Regions from separate parts of the Gemella haemolysans ATCC 10379 genome, predicted to be linked through region 2. Evidence: riboswitches for the same ligand, from Rfam matches in the RefSeq annotation. Region 2 holds a riboswitch; the other holds the start of a gene.

Region 1 (7,988 bases), on a different contig from region 2:
CCCTGTCATAAAGTTGTTTTTCAAGTTCAGAATACAACTTCTCTCCAACACCTTTACCACGAGCTTTTTCATCTAGATAGATTGTAATCTCAGCTGTCCATTTGTATGCATCTTTTGGATAAAACTCACTAGCATAGGCATATCCTAGTATGTCATTTCCTTCTGTTGCTACTAAAAACGGATATCTTTGAATAGATTTCGAAATTTTCTCTTCAAACTCATGTACACTTGGTACTGTATAATCAAAGGTAATGGCTGTATGTTCTACATATGGTCTATAAATATTTACCAACTGCTCAGCATCTTCTAATTCAACTGTTCTAATATTTATCATGATTTTCTCCTTAAATACTTTCTCTTACGAAATCAATAATTGCCTTAGTGGCTTCTTCTTGTTGAGCTCCTCTAAATCCATGACCAGCTCCTGGAATTTCTTTTAATTTAGCATCTTTAAAAGTTTCTATAGCTCGACGCGAATAACTTATCGGTGCAACATTATCGCTTGTTCCATGTACAATAAGAACTTTCCCATCATAATTCTTCATATCATTGTAAACATCATAGTCTAATGGTTTCTCAAAATAAGCTTTTCCTACTTCGTTTCCTCTGTGATTATATACTTCTGGAATATCTGATACTGATTTGAATAATTCTCGTGCATCATCAAATAATACAAACGCTGGGAATACTAATATTAATCCTTTTATCTTTTCCTTAAGTTTGGCACCCTCAATAGTAGACACAACTCCACCTTGACTTTGACCTAATAAGAAAATATTATTTTTATCTACAAAGTTTTGATTTTTTAGTGTATTTACCACTACATCAAGATCATCAACTTCTGTAAATACAGACATTTTTAAAGTATCATTTCCACTTCGACTATTTTTATTCCCACCCATATAATCAAATGAGTAAACTACATATCCTTCTTTCGCTAAACTCTGAGCGTAATAATCTTGTCGTTCAGCATTACCTCCAAAACCGTGAGAAGCAATTATTGTCGGTAGTTTTTGTTCCTTATAATTTTTTGGTGCCGTTATGTATCCGTATATTTTCTTCCCTTGACCTTCAGCATAAAGTTCTTCTTTAACTATATTACTCGTATGAATATTTGAAGTGTTTGTCGAAGAGTTTTCTACAAGACTATTTCCACTATCTTGTTGATTATTTTTTGGAGAAAATTGTGATTTTACTCCAAAAGCTACTGCTACTATAGCAACTAATGCCACTATTCCTATTATTATTTTTTTAAAATTCATTTAGCCTTCTTTCTTGTATCTAATTTAATATTAGTATATATCCTATTTTACCCTATTAAAGATTGTCTTTCTTGATTTTATCTAATAAAGCGGTACATCCTTTAGTTACATCATTGAATGTTGTTTTGAAATCTCCTGTATACCACGGATCATCGATAATTCTATCTTCTCCAGCATATTCTAATAATTTTTTAACCTCTCCTGTTTCTCTACCTGCAATAAATTTTTTAATATTTTCTATATTGCTGTCATCCATTCCTACGATATAATCTGCATCTAGGTCATTATCGTTTAGGATGCGAGAATACATCCCTTCTACCCCGATACCAACTTTAGCAAGTTCTTTTCTAGTTCCACTGTGAACTGGATTACCGTGTTCCCAACTACTTGTTGCAGCTGAATCAATTAGGATTTTTTCACTTAAACCTTCTTTTTCTACCATATCTCTGAATATTGCTTCTGCCATAGGTGAACGACAGATATTTCCTAAACAGACAAATAACACTTTTACCATTTTTTCAATACCTCACTTATATTTATTATCTATCTTATTATAACACAAAGAGATTAATTCAACATAATAAAGACAAAGGACTGACCCAAAAGACCTAAATTTTAACAACGTGTATATGAGAACTCATAGACGCAGTGGTTTATTGATATCTAAAATCGCTTTAGAAAAGCTTTTTAGATATCTAATAAACTGTGCGGGGATGACTCGACAAAATCTTGTTTCTTCGAAATCACGATTTTTGAGTCACTCCCATTATTTTATTTTTATATTTTACATGATATAATTAAGTTAAACTTAACCACTAATAAGGAGATTAGTATGACAAAAAACTTAGTATGCTATAAACAATTACCACTTTGGACAGCCGAAACACTTCCTAAACCATTTAGGCAAAAACACAATACTAGAAAAGACGTCTGGGCAAAATTAACTATTCTTAAAGGAAAACTTCAATTTACAGAATTAACTGAAGATAATGAAGTTGTGAAGGAGCATATATTTACACCTGAGAGTAATATTCCATTCGTGGAACCACAAGCATGGCATCGTGTTGCACCGTTATCTGATAATTTAGAATGTTTCTTAGAGTTTTACTGCGAACCAAAAAATTATTTCAAAAACAAATACGATATTAATCCTGCTCACTCTGAAGTAGTAGAAGCCCTAAAAACTATTAAACCTTGTAAAACATTGGACTTAGGATCTGGTCAAGGGCGCAACTCTTTATTCCTTTCTAAACTTGGTTTTGAGGTGACTGCCGTAGACAACAATATTCCTGCTCTAGAATTTTTAATGGAAACATCTAAAATTGAAAATTTAGATATTAAAATAGGGAGCTATGATATAAATACAGCGGCTCTTAGAAATACCTATGACTTCATTCTTTCAACAGTAGTATTAATGTTTATCGAAGAACAATCTATACCTAATGTTATTAAAAATATGCAAGACCAAACTAATATAGGTGGCTATAATTTAATAGTAGCCGCAATGTCTACTGATGATGCACCTTGCCCCCTACCTTTCCCTTTTACTTTTAAAGAAAATGAACTTAAAGAATATTACAAAGACTGGGAATTTATTAAATATAATGAAGATTTTGGACAACTTCATAAGACTGATGCTAATGGTAATAGGTTTAAACTACGTTTTGCTACTATGCTAGCTAAAAAAATTAAATAATTTTTTTGTAAGCTACTTTTTTGACACCGTTATCAACTCATGTTATAATTTTAACAAATCATTAAAACATTTGGGGTGCTTTTAAGCTGAGAATATACCCATAGAACCTGATGCTGTTAGTACAGCCGTAGGAAAATGTTTATTTTTTATCAAGTCTATTTTAAAGTATATATATAATTTAAAAGTACCTCTTGTTGTTTTAATGAATACAAATAACAGGAGGTTTTTCTTATGAAAAAATGGTCTACAAAGGACATTATTATTTTAGCTTTAATAGGTTTCTTATTCGGAGGGATATTCCTTGCCGCTGGTTGGGTTTACGCTATTCTAGAGACAGCACTTACTCCATTAGGGTATGCACCTTTTGCAAATTCAATTTTATTTGGGTTGTGGGTTATGGCTGCACCAGTTGCTGCGGTATTAATCAAAAAACCTGGTAGTGCTACACTTGGAGAAGTTCTAGGCGCTTTAGCTGAAATGCTATATGGTTCATTTTTCGGAGCTGCAGTTCTTGTTTCAGGTTTGGTCCAAGGATTAGGATCTGAGTTTGGATTTTTCATTACTAAATACAAACGTTATGATTCAAAATCACTATTTCTTTCTGCAATAGGTATTACTGTCTTCAGCTTTGTATATGAATATTTCAAACTTGGTTATGAAGCATATTCTACAGGCATGATCATAGCGTTATTTGCTGTTCGTTTTATTTCTGTAGTAGTTTTCGGAGTTATCTGCGTTAAACTAATCTTAAACATCGTAAATAAAGTACAAAACAGTGGTAGTAAATAATGAATATCATAGAAATCGATAATTTTTCTTTGAAAATTAAAGATAAAGTCTTATTTGATAACGTTAGTTTAAAAATAAAAGAACATAGTTGGTTAGTCTTAACCGGAAATATTGGTAGTGGTAAGTCTACCCTACTTCGTACTATTTGTAAATTAAATAAAGAACATTATGAGGGAGTAATTACTTACAAAGGTAAAAACATTATTGATATTCCTATGCAAGAACACGTTAAAAATATTGGCTACGTCATGCAGCATGCAATTAATCAGTTTGTTATGCCTACTTTGGAAGAAGAGATAATCTTTGCATTAGAGAACCTATGTCTAGAACCACAGGTTATTAACGAAAAACTGGACTATGCTTTATCTATTACAAATACTCGTGAAATTTCTACAAAGCATATCCATACATTGTCTGGAGGAGAACGTCAACGAGCTGCTTTTGCAGTAGCATTAGCAATGGGAAGCGAAGTTCTAATTTTAGATGAACCTTTTGCAAATGTAGATAAGAAGACTCGTAATTCTCTATTAACTCTTCTGAAAGACTTAAATAACCATGGTGTGACTATAATCGTGTGCGATCATGAGCATCATCTATACTTGAACTATGCAGATACCTTTACTTATCTTTCTGATGGGAATTTAGAATTAGTAACAAATCCAACTTCTAAAAATTCTAATATGAAGTTATGTAACAATACTCAATCTGAACAAATCTTAAGACTAGAAAATATATCTATTCAACAAGGAAAAAAAGAATTATTAAATATCGATGATTTTCATATATTTAAAGGTATTACTACTTTAACGGGAGATAATGGAACAGGAAAAACAACATTATTACATGCTATTTCTCAATTAAAAAAATACGATGGAAAGATATACTTTAATGAAGAAAAGGTAAAAAAATCAAGAAAGTTATATAAAAAAATAAGTACTTGTTTACAAGATGCATTTCAACAGTTTATTAGCTTGATGCCTCGTGAAGAGATTTCAATGCAAAAAGATATTTGGGATCACGCTACATTATGGCAAGAGAGACTTTTAAAAGAATTTGATTTAGAAAAAGAACTTGATAAAAGTCTATATTATTATAGTGGTGGCCAGCGAAAACTTATTCAACTTATGTGTTTATTAAGCCAACAAACTGAGCTATTGCTTCTTGATGAACCCTTTACCCATCTTGATAAAAGAGCATGTTCGTTTATAATGGATTGGATTGAAGAAAATAAAAGACTTACTGGACAATCATTTATTATTGTAAGTCATAGATTAGAGCCACTAAATAATAGAAGCGATTATCATATTGAAATTTCAAATAATACACTACATTATATAAAGGAGGATTGTTATGAAAAAGAAAATAATTAGTCCTACTCTTACCCTTATTATAATGGTATTAACTATCTGGATTTCATTTAGCAAGCTATTAGTACCAAATATTATTATAATCGCTACAACAATATTTTTACTTTTTTTATCAAAATATTGGAATAAACTTCTAATTTTTATTTTTCTACCTCTCCTTCCTGCTATAGGTTCTGCTTGGGCTATCATTGTTCATAGTTCTAATTATAAATATGCTCTTTTAATTTTCACTAGGACATATAGCTTTGCAGCCTTAGGATTAATCTTGGCAACATATATTTCACTTGTAGAATTACTAAAATATTTTGAACAACATGGACTTTCTTCAAATATCGTATACGGACTTTTAGTAGTAATTCAAGCATTACCAAGAATACAATATGAAACTCAAATGATTACAAAATCTAGTCGTCTTCGTGGTATATTTTTACCATTTTGGTCGCCTTATTACTACGCTAAAGCCATATTTATTGCGTTAACTTGGCAACCTCAAATATCCGAGGCTATGACAATCCATGCTTATGAAGACTTCAAAGCTCGAACACACTATAATAAATACACTATCGATAAAATCAAAAGTCTCTTTATTATAGTACTTTTCTCAATACTATTAATACTTTTATTAATCATAAATAAATAAAAAGATGCCATCATGGATAAAACCCATGATGGCATTACTATGTTCAAAAAATAAAAAAACTGGCGGGAATGTGTGGGAATCGAACCCACCCAAGAGGCTCTTAACCCCTCATACTAGTTTTGAAGACTAGAGAGCACACCAGAACTCATCCACTCCCATATATGTTTTTATTATACAATAAATACAATAAAAAATCAAGATAATGTGTTAACGCATTCAGAAAGCTTTACTTTCATTTTTAATTTATCTTCTATCGAATATTCCAAAAGAAACAATTAAATTATTAACCACTTGCTTCCTATTTTTTACCACTTGACTAAAAGCTATTAATTTTTAAACTGAAATAATATATAATATAACTATAAACATTTAGAAAGGAGACAATATGAAAATTAATATCGAACTAGATTCAAATCTTAAAGAAATTGAACTAGTTATTAAGACCCCAGACTTAAATAGTGATGTCATCTTAATTAAAGAATTAGTTGAAAAAGCTATAGTAAATTCTCAAAAAATAATTTTCTACAAAGGCGACTCTGAATATTTCATCCCTCTTGAATCTATTTTATTTTTTGAAACCGATGATAATAAAGTCTATGCTCACACTACCGATGAATTTTTCGAGGTTAAATTCAAATTATACGAATTAGAGCAACTTATTCCTTTTTACTATTGTCGAATTTCTAAGAGTTCAATAATAAATACAAAAGCAATTTATTCACTAGAAAAATCTTTTTCTGGTTCAAGTACCGCTTCTTTTTCTAATTCAAAGAAGCAGGTCCATATTTCAAGACATTACTACAAAATATTAAAAGATAAATTAAAAGAAATGAGGTAAAAATAAATGAGAAGAAGTTTTATTGGATTATTTTTTATAATTCTTGCGGTAACTACTTTACTTGATGGATTTAGTATTTTTCCAAACGGATCAATCTTCTTAGCTATATGTACTGTTGTACTAGGATTTTTCGCTATTCGTGGCTTAATGGATTTTGATTCATTTGGAACTATCTTTCCTCTAGCATTATTATTCTATGTATACAATAAAAATTATCACTTTGCTGATATATCAGGTTGGAAAATATTCTTTGTTGCTGTTTTCCTTAGTCTAGGTATCTCTATGTTTGTTCCTAGAAAATATAAATATAGAGAATTTAAAAATTTTTACAAAGTAAAAAAACATCAAAAAATAAAAAATGGTAATGATTTTTCTGATGTAACATTCGGAGAAAATGTTCAGTATATAGACATAACTAAATCTGATTCATTCTCTGCTTCTACAACATTCGGAACTACTACTATCTACTTTGAGAAATTAGATACTTATCCTATCAAGAACTTTGACCTTAATGTTTCTATTTCTTTTGGTAATCTAAAAGTGTATGTTCCAAAAGAATGGGCAATCGAGAATAATACAAATAACTTCCTTGGAAAAGTTCAAAAACATACTCACAGCATTGGTAAAGATGTTAAAATTATCCTAAATGGTTCGGTAACATTTGGAGAAGTTGAAATAATTCATGTATAAAAAATAACTCTCAAGAATTCAAGAAATCTTGAGAGTTTTATTTTTATTTGTTTTCTGCTTTCTTTTGCTGTTCTCTTTTTTCTACTAACTTAGATAAATAGATAGAACCTACAGTTAATAAAATTACTAATAATGAAGCAATTAAAAATTCTTTACTGAAAATATTTGTACTAGTAGCTCCAAAGTTTAAGAATACTACTGTTCCAGGGATAATACCAAGTACACTCGCTATCATATATTTTGATAAACTGATATTAGTTAAACCATATCCGTAGTTTATCATATTATACGGTACTAAAGGTATTAGTCTCAGTATTACTAAACTCATCATTAGTTTTTCATCACTAACATTAAAAATTCTATCGTGTTGCTTAGGTGTCATTTTTTTCTTAAGGTAGTTTTTCACCCATTCACGACCGAAACGACGTGATATTACAAACATAATATAACAATTTAATGAAGCTCCAACGAAGGTTAGTAAACTTCCCTCAACAAAACCAAACGCCACTCCTCCAGCAACAGCAAGTATCGGAACTGGAAAGAAAAATACCGGTAAGAACATAAACATTAATACATAAATTATCGGTGCTAAGACACCAAAACTTTGAATAAACTCAGTCATTACTCTCCTCCTATTTAAAGTACGCTGATACTTTTTCTAAAAATTCTAATTCAATATATGACGCTATTTTTTTAAATGTAGTGT
Region 2 (7,988 bases):
AACTTGAGTATATATTATCATCAATAAATAAAAATGTCAACACTTTTTTTGAATTTTTTTGAAAATTTACTAATATTTACTTTACAGTTCTCATAAATAACTATTTCTTCAAATAATTTCTAATTTAGTTTATTGCTTATTAACCATTTATCTATTGATTCTATCGTCTTGTTTCGATATTTAGGTGCTTCGTACATATGATCTGATCCTTCTATAACATTTAGAGTTGCATTTTTATATCTTTTTGCTGTCGCTCTTGCTATATTTGGATGTACCATTTTATCCTCACTACCAGTTATTACTAATACCGGTTCATTAACCTTATCAAAATCAATATAAGCACCTTTTTGTTTGTCTAAAAATGGTAATGCCATTTGGAAATAAGTAAAACCTGATTCCGGAACTAATTTAGAAAATTCTCTCTCCTTATCAGCTTCATCTTGATTGTTCATACAATAATCATAGAAGGCATGCTTATAAGGTGGCATAGATTTCTTCCAGAATCCCCAACGTAGAAAATGTTTATAGAAACAAATTACCATACTTGGATAAAAGGCGAAAATTCCTGCAGCAGGTGCAGTTCCCATTAAAATAAGTCCCTTAGTCTTTGTCCTCATAGCAACTTTCTGAGCAAGAAGTCCCCCTAAAGAGTGCCCTAATACAATCGGAGCTTCATCTAGTGTTTCTATTAAATCTACAATATCATTGGTAAATTCATCTAAACTAACTTCCGCTACCTTTTTTTCTACTTCTTTATAAGGTAGATCATGATATCTTAGAGTTGGAGTATATACATTTAAACCTAATTTTTCTAATTCATTAACAAATTCTCCCCAGACACTTCCGTCACACCATGTTCCATGTATCAATACTATATTTGTCATAAAAATTCCTCCTACTTTTATTTTAGCAATCTTTTTTTCACACTAATTATATACTTATTATCTTCATTAATCAAATAATTATATAATGCTAGGTATGATTCAAAAATTCTGCATTCTAAAATAACTCATATACGTTATGGATTATTTATTCATGATTTTACTTTATAAATAACTTTTAGATATGTAATAAACTTTACAGGAGCAACTCCTCAAAATCTACTTCTCTAAAACCAAGATTTTGGTTCTCTCTATAGTTAGTTAAATAAAAAGAGTAGAAGCAAAAACTGGTAAGGATTTTTGCTCTACTCTTTACATCACCACTTGAAAGTTATCAAAAGGTGAATTAAACTTTGGAGGCTAATTTTAGAATTGTTCGATCATTTCACGAACAGTTTTTTCAATATTATCTGAATATGAGATTGCTGATATAATAGACACACCATCAACATTTGTTTTCATAATATCTTTAATATGTTGTGTCTGAATACCACCAATTGCCACTAATGGCATTTGTGGTAAAAATCTTCTCATTAATTCTAGTCCTTCATAACCTATAGCGCCACCAGCATCATCTTTTGATTGTGTGACATATACAGGCCCTACACCAACATAATCTACATATTCAACTTTGGATTGTTTAAATTCTTCTTCATTTCCTATAGAAAGACCTATTATTTTATTAGGCATTAATTTTCTAATTTCATCAACACCTAGGTCATCCTGTCCTACATGTACTCCGTCAGCATCTATTTCTAATGCTAACTCTATATCATCATTAACAATAAACGGAACATTGTATTTTTTACAAAGTTCTTGTAGTTTTATTGCTAATTCTACTTTTTCTCTACCTTCTAAGGCTCCTTCACCTTTTTCACGAAATTGAAATAAAGTTATTCCACCTTTTAAAGCATCTTCAACTACTGTATATAAGTCCTTACCTAAGCAAGTAGTAGTTCCACATATAAAATATAATTTTAATAGTTCTTTATTAAACATCTTATTTCACCTTTTTAAATGCTTTTATATCTTGATCTGTAATTTCGTATAATGCATTAATAAATTCAACTTTAAATGTTCCTGGTAAATGCCCATTAGGACGTTTTTCTGCCATTTCCCCGGCAATATTATATGCTAACATAGCTGTTTCTAGTGATTTTAATTCTTCACCTTTCTCTAATCCAATAAAGCTTGCTAATACAGCTCCTAATAAACATCCTGTTCCAATAACTTTAGGCATCATTGCACTTCCGTTATGTATTGTTATTACTTCTCCATTAACTGCAATAGCGTCAACTTCCCCAGTTACTACTATTGGAATATTAAACTTAGCATTTGCTGCTAAGGCAATTTCATCAATATTATCTACTCCAGCACTATCCACTCCCTTAGAAGCTACATTTATGCCAACTAATGATGCAATCTCGCCAGCATTTCCTCTTATAGCTGCTAGTTTGTAATTGTTAATTAAATCATCTGATACTTTTTTTCTATATGCTCCGGCTCCACAGGCTACAGGATCTAATACTGCAGGTACATTATATTTTTCAGCTATTTTAAGAGCTTCTTGATATAACTTCCAAGTCTCATCTGTTAATGTACCAATATTGATTAATAATCCTCCAGCATATTTTAATAAATCTTCTAAGTCTTCTGGATATTCACTCATCGCTGGTGATGCTCCCAACGCTACTAATCCATTTGCTGTGAAATTCTTAACAACATCATTAGTTATACAAATCACTAACGGTGCTTTCTCTTTCAATAATTTTAAACTTGTCATATTTATAAATCTCCTTTAAATGCTATATGATTCACAGGTCCATTTCCATGACCTAGCTCTGGTGTGTATTTAATTGCAGCTGTAATGAATTTTTTCCCAATTTCTACAGCTTCAACAATACTTTTTCCTTTTGCTAACTCTGCAGCAATAACAGCTGAGAATGTACAACCTGTTCCATGTGTATGATTAGTCTTAAATCTTTCACTAGTCCATACTTTTTTTGTTCCATCATTTAAAAATAAATAATCTTTTGCTTCTCCTGTTAGATGTCCACCTTTTATAACTACTGACTTACATCCAACTTCGTCGATAATAAACTTTCCTGCACGATTAACATCATCCTCTGTTAATATTTTAAAATTAACAATTTCTTCTGCTTCTGGTACATTTGGTGTAATAATAGTTGCTAGTGGTAATATCTCCTCTTTTAAATGTTTTCTTGCAACATCATCTATCAATTTATCCCCACTTGTCGCAACCATAACTGGATCAACAACATAAGGAACATCTTTAGGTAAATATCTCTTAATTAATTTCATCATATCAGCATTTGCTATCATTCCAGTTTTTATACTATCAGGTGTTATATCGTCAAACACACTTTTTAATTGCGCTTCTAATATATCTAAATCTAAGTTTCTTATCATTTGAACACCTAACGTATTTTGTGCAACGACACTAGTAACTACAGCCATTCCATACACTTCACGTGCTTGAAAACTTTTTAAATCAGCCATAATTCCTGCTCCACCAGTTGGATCAGTTCCAGCAATAGTTAATGCAATATTTAGTTTACTCATACCCTATACCTCTAACTCCCAACGTTCTTGTGTATAAGCCATATTGAAGAAACGACGTTCATGTTCACAACTTTCTAAGAAGTTTTTAATAAGCCTTTGTTTACCTTCTCCACTCATAAACTCAGCTTCACGATTAATAATTTTATAATATTCAGTAAGCACTTCATCTACTAAACCATCAGCATAAAATTCAACCCAGAATTTTAATGGATGATCTTCTGCTAAATTGTGATTAGCTAAAATCTTTCTAGCTACCATTTTATAAATCCATGGACATGGAGCCATTGCGCTCAAAGCTTCAGCCATACCGAATGCAAATGCATTATAGTACATATGTTTTATATAATGGTCTGCAGATGGATACCACTCTCCGCCTTTGATAATCTCTTGATACTCTCTCCCTATATAATCTGCTAAATTTTTGTGTGCAGCAATTTCTTCGTTTAATACAAAATTTATCTGACCTAAGAAAAAGTTTTTTTCAACTTTATCATTACTTTTTGCTAAAAGAATGGCATAAATATCGCTAAAATTCTCTAAATAAAGTGCATCAGCTTTCAGATAGTGCTCTACTGCTTTCTCTGATAAATCTGCACGAATTAATCCTTGAATAAAGCCATCATTATATATTTTATCGACAATTGGTAATGCCTTCTCTTCCATAATTTCAGTAATAAGTTTCATAGGTATATCCCCCTAAATATATTTAATTTTAGTATAAAATAATATCACTTATGATAAATAAAAAAGTCCCCTTACTAACGTAAGAGAACTCTGAAACATATATTACTCATAGTATATTTCCCAATTATGTTGGATTAAATTCTATTTTGAAAATATTCACGTTTCCTACGCTAGCATTATCTAGATCAGGTCAAAGGGTCTAACTATGTTATCTCAGCCTAAAGGCTCCCCCAGTGATTTTACTCTATTCACTTTTTAAATCGTAGCATAGAAAAAATGAAATGTCAACAATTTAGTTTAAATGCTTACAAAATTTATATAATTATAAATTACTTTTAAATCATAGAACTTTTTATAATAATATTTTTTTATATTTTAAAATTAACCTCTTTTTAAATATGGCGAATTTGTGAAGTTAAATTGAAACTTTATTGTAAATTTCTAGTATTTTAGATTGTAAATGAAATTAGTTATCATTTTTTCCTTTATTAATTGACATCTTTGTATTATAATAGTAATGATAAATTTTATAATCACAAAATACAATTTTTAAGGAGACATTTATATAATTATGAAGAATAAAACATTATTAAAAGTTCTTTCTGCTTCTGCAATTTTCACTGCAATCGCAGCAATAGAATCTTATAATCACAATGCATTCGCTACTGAAGTTGCAGCAACTACTAATAACACTCAAAGCGATGTAGAAACAAAAACAGTTCCTCAAGATGTTAAGAATTTACCAGATGGTACATACGATATAAAGTCAGTAGGTGAGAAAAAGAATGTAGAAGCTCTAAACTTCTCACAAGAAGGTAGAGAATCAATGGCTGCTGCTGGATTAGATACTAAAAAAACAAAACTAGTAGTTAAAAATGGAAAATACTCTGTAAATGTTTCATTTAAACCTATTACATTTGGAGGTCTTACAGGGTACTTAGGAGATTTAAAATACTATGATGGGGATAAGACTCATGCTAATCGTTCTGAAATAAAAGATAGTGATTTTAAAGATACAACTATCATTGAAAATTATTCAGAAAATGAAAAAGATGCTTTTATTGGTGTATACAAGAAAAAATTCCCTGGACGTACTGGATATCCTAAAACTTTATCTTACAATGTAGATAAAAATAAAATCGATGTTAACAATAAACTAGAAACATTTACTCAAGTATTCGTACCTGTAATGGAAAATATATTCGCTGGTTCAGGTACTCAGCGTATGATTCTTAAATACGATTTAAGTTCTCTAACTACAAAAACAATAACTATACCTAAAGTAGATACAGAAAAACTAGCTAAAGAAAAAGCTGAAAAAGAACGTATCGAAAGAGAAAAACTAGCTAAAGAAAAAGCTGAAAAAGAACGTATCGAAAGAGAAAGATTAGCTAAAGAAAAAGCTGAAAAAGAACGTATCGAAAGAGAAAGATTAGCTAAGGAAAAAGCTGAAAAAGAACGTATCGAAAGAGAAAGATTAGCTAAGGAAAAAGCTGAAAAAGAACGTATCGAAGCTGAAAGATTAGCTAAGGAAAAAGCTGAAAAAGAACATATCGAAGCTGAAAGATTAGCTAAAGAAAAAGCTGAAAAAGAACGTATCGAAAAAGAAAGATTAGCTAAAGAAAAAGCTGAAAAAGAACGTATCGAAAAAGAAAGATTAGCTAAAGAAAAAACTGAAAAAGAAAGACTTGAAAGAGAAAAAGCTCCTGTAACTGCTAAAGGTGAAGCTGCAATACTAGAAGTACCTGAGTTTGACTTAGAAGGATACCTTAAAAATCATCAAGGTCCTATTACTGCTAAAGGTGAAGCTGCAATATTAGAAAAACCTGAATTTGATTTAGAAGGGTACCTTAGAGAACAAAAACAATTGACTGAAGAGACAACTACTACATCTAATAAAAAACCACTTATCAATGATATCTTTGGACAATCTAAAGTTAAAGATACTTTTGCAGCTACTTCAGTAGGTACGAAAAAATCTAATGCTACAACTGCAAACGTGAAAAAATCATTAGCAAACACTGGTATTTCTACTGCATCTACAGTATTCTTAGGATTAACATCACTTCTTGCAGCATTTGTAATACGTAGAAAATTTAATAAATAATATTTAAGAAAAATGTGGGTTTGGAGGTATTCCAAGCCCATATTTTCATTGTTTCATAAAATTTTATTAATAATATTTTTGTATTTTATAGAATGAAAAACGTTTAAATTATGACAAACTTGTGAACTATCTTTGAAACTTTGTTGTAAATTTCATCTATTTTAGGTTGTATCTGATATCAATTATCACTTTTACCTTTATTTATACAGTTTTTTGTATTATAATAGTGGTAACGATTTAATATCTAATAATATACAAATAAAGGAGAAAATTCCTAATATGAAAAATACAACATTATTAAAAGTTTTGTCAGCAACTGCAATTTTTTCTGCTGTTGCAGCAATTGAAGCATACGATCAAGATAGTTTCGCATTCGCAGCAGAAGAAACACCAGTTGTAGCAAATACAACAACTTCTTCTACGAAGACAACTACTACGCAACCTACAGCACAAGCATCTACTACTGGGGAAACTAATTCACAAGCAACTCCAGCAGCGAACTCTGCTGCTGCCCCTGCTACTACATCAGTTGTAGCTCCAGCAACTACTGCTCCTAAAGCTGAAGAACCAGCTACTGTAGCACAAGATGTTAAAGCTTTAAAAGATGGTGAATACAAGATTACTGCTGAAGCCTTAAAATTTGATGCAGAAGGTAGTCCTTCTATGGCTGCAGCTGCAATCGACAATGATAAAACAAAATTAATTGTAAAAAATGGGCAATATTCTGTAAATGTTTCATTTAAACCTATCACATTTGGTGGACTTAAAGGTTACTTAGGAGACTTAAAATACTATGATGGTGATAAAACTCATGAAAATCGTAAAGAAATTCAAAAAAGCGAGTTTAAAGACTCAACTATAGTTGAGAATTATAGTGCCAGTGATACTGACAATTTCGTAAATTTCTACAAAAAAGAATTTCCTGGTCGTACTGTTTATCCTAAAACTGTTAACTACAATGTGGATAAAAATAAAATCGATTCAAACAATAAATTAGAAACATTTACTGAAGTGTTTGTCCCTGTTATGGCTTCAATTAATCCAGACTCTGGAACTCAAAAAATGACTTTAAAATTTGATTTATCATCTTTAGCTAGAAAAAAAGTAACAGCTGATAACTATCAAGCTGCAACTTACGAAAATCCTAACAAAGACGTTGAATACAAAGGAACTATTAAAAAAGATTTCCCTATCCACGTTCAAGGACATTTAAGAAATGCTAACAACAACGATGAAGAATCATTATACGGTTCTGCATTGGATAACTATGTTAAAGTTGAAAAAGTTGGAGATAAATACAAATATACTTTAAGATTCAAAAAAGGTCTTGCTGATGTAGGTGGAGAATTCTATCCATTTGAATTACATAAAGTAGCATACCAAGGTAAAGATGTTCCATTAACTACTTTAGCAACAAATGGTAATTCTTCAGTAAAAGAAGGATCTATCATTACTGATAAACTATTAGAAAAAATTCAATTAGACGGTACTGCTCCATATCCAAACGGTGCTTTAATGTCACACTTTGTTACATTAAAACTATACTATGAGACAGCTACTGACTATAAGGAAAGACCTGTAAAACTAGAAGATGTAGTTGCACCTGCTAAACCTAAACCAGTTAAGCCTGCACCAACTAAACCAAAAGAAGAACCAAAACCAGCAACACCAACAGCTGCTGACCATAATGTTGATGCTGATAAAGTTCCTAACACTTTCCCTACTACAGTAAA

The links. A riboswitch is a leader RNA that binds a small molecule or an ion and turns the genes downstream of it on or off. The one in region 2 is predicted to bind thiamine pyrophosphate.
Positions count from the first base shown of each region.
Region 1: it holds a riboswitch for thiamine pyrophosphate, as region 2 does, so the genes downstream of both, GEMHA0001_RS00950 (ECF transporter S component) here and tenA (thiaminase II) in region 2, are expected to answer to the same signal.

Region 1 covers NZ_ACDZ02000005.1:32,497-40,484, reverse strand. Annotated here, with positions in the region: gene GEMHA0001_RS00970 (GNAT family N-acetyltransferase) at 1-334, opposite strand, end outside; gene GEMHA0001_RS00965 (alpha/beta hydrolase family protein) at 345-1,262, opposite strand; gene GEMHA0001_RS00960 (low molecular weight protein-tyrosine-phosphatase) at 1,318-1,776, opposite strand; gene tehB (SAM-dependent methyltransferase TehB) at 2,095-2,958, shown strand; TPP riboswitch at 3,020-3,109, shown strand; gene GEMHA0001_RS00950 (ECF transporter S component) at 3,190-3,747, shown strand; gene GEMHA0001_RS00945 (ABC transporter ATP-binding protein) at 3,747-5,117, shown strand; gene GEMHA0001_RS00940 (energy-coupling factor transporter transmembrane component T) at 5,098-5,754, shown strand; tRNA gene GEMHA0001_RS00935 (tRNA-Sec) at 5,815-5,911, opposite strand; gene GEMHA0001_RS00930 (LytTR family DNA-binding domain-containing protein) at 6,140-6,592, shown strand; gene GEMHA0001_RS00925 (LiaF transmembrane domain-containing protein) at 6,599-7,282, shown strand; gene GEMHA0001_RS00920 (TVP38/TMEM64 family protein) at 7,326-7,904, opposite strand; gene GEMHA0001_RS00915 (TIGR04282 family arsenosugar biosynthesis glycosyltransferase) at 7,915-7,988, opposite strand, start outside.
Region 2 covers NZ_ACDZ02000004.1:71,499-79,486, reverse strand. Annotated here, with positions in the region: gene GEMHA0001_RS00670 (alpha/beta fold hydrolase) at 120-884, opposite strand; gene thiE (thiamine phosphate synthase) at 1,248-1,880, opposite strand; gene thiM (hydroxyethylthiazole kinase) at 1,882-2,664, opposite strand; gene thiD (bifunctional hydroxymethylpyrimidine kinase/phosphomethylpyrimidine kinase) at 2,667-3,464, opposite strand; gene tenA (thiaminase II) at 3,468-4,148, opposite strand; TPP riboswitch at 4,293-4,390, opposite strand; gene GEMHA0001_RS08665 (LPXTG cell wall anchor domain-containing protein) at 4,720-6,255, shown strand; gene GEMHA0001_RS08660 (NEAT domain-containing protein) at 6,535-7,988, shown strand, end outside.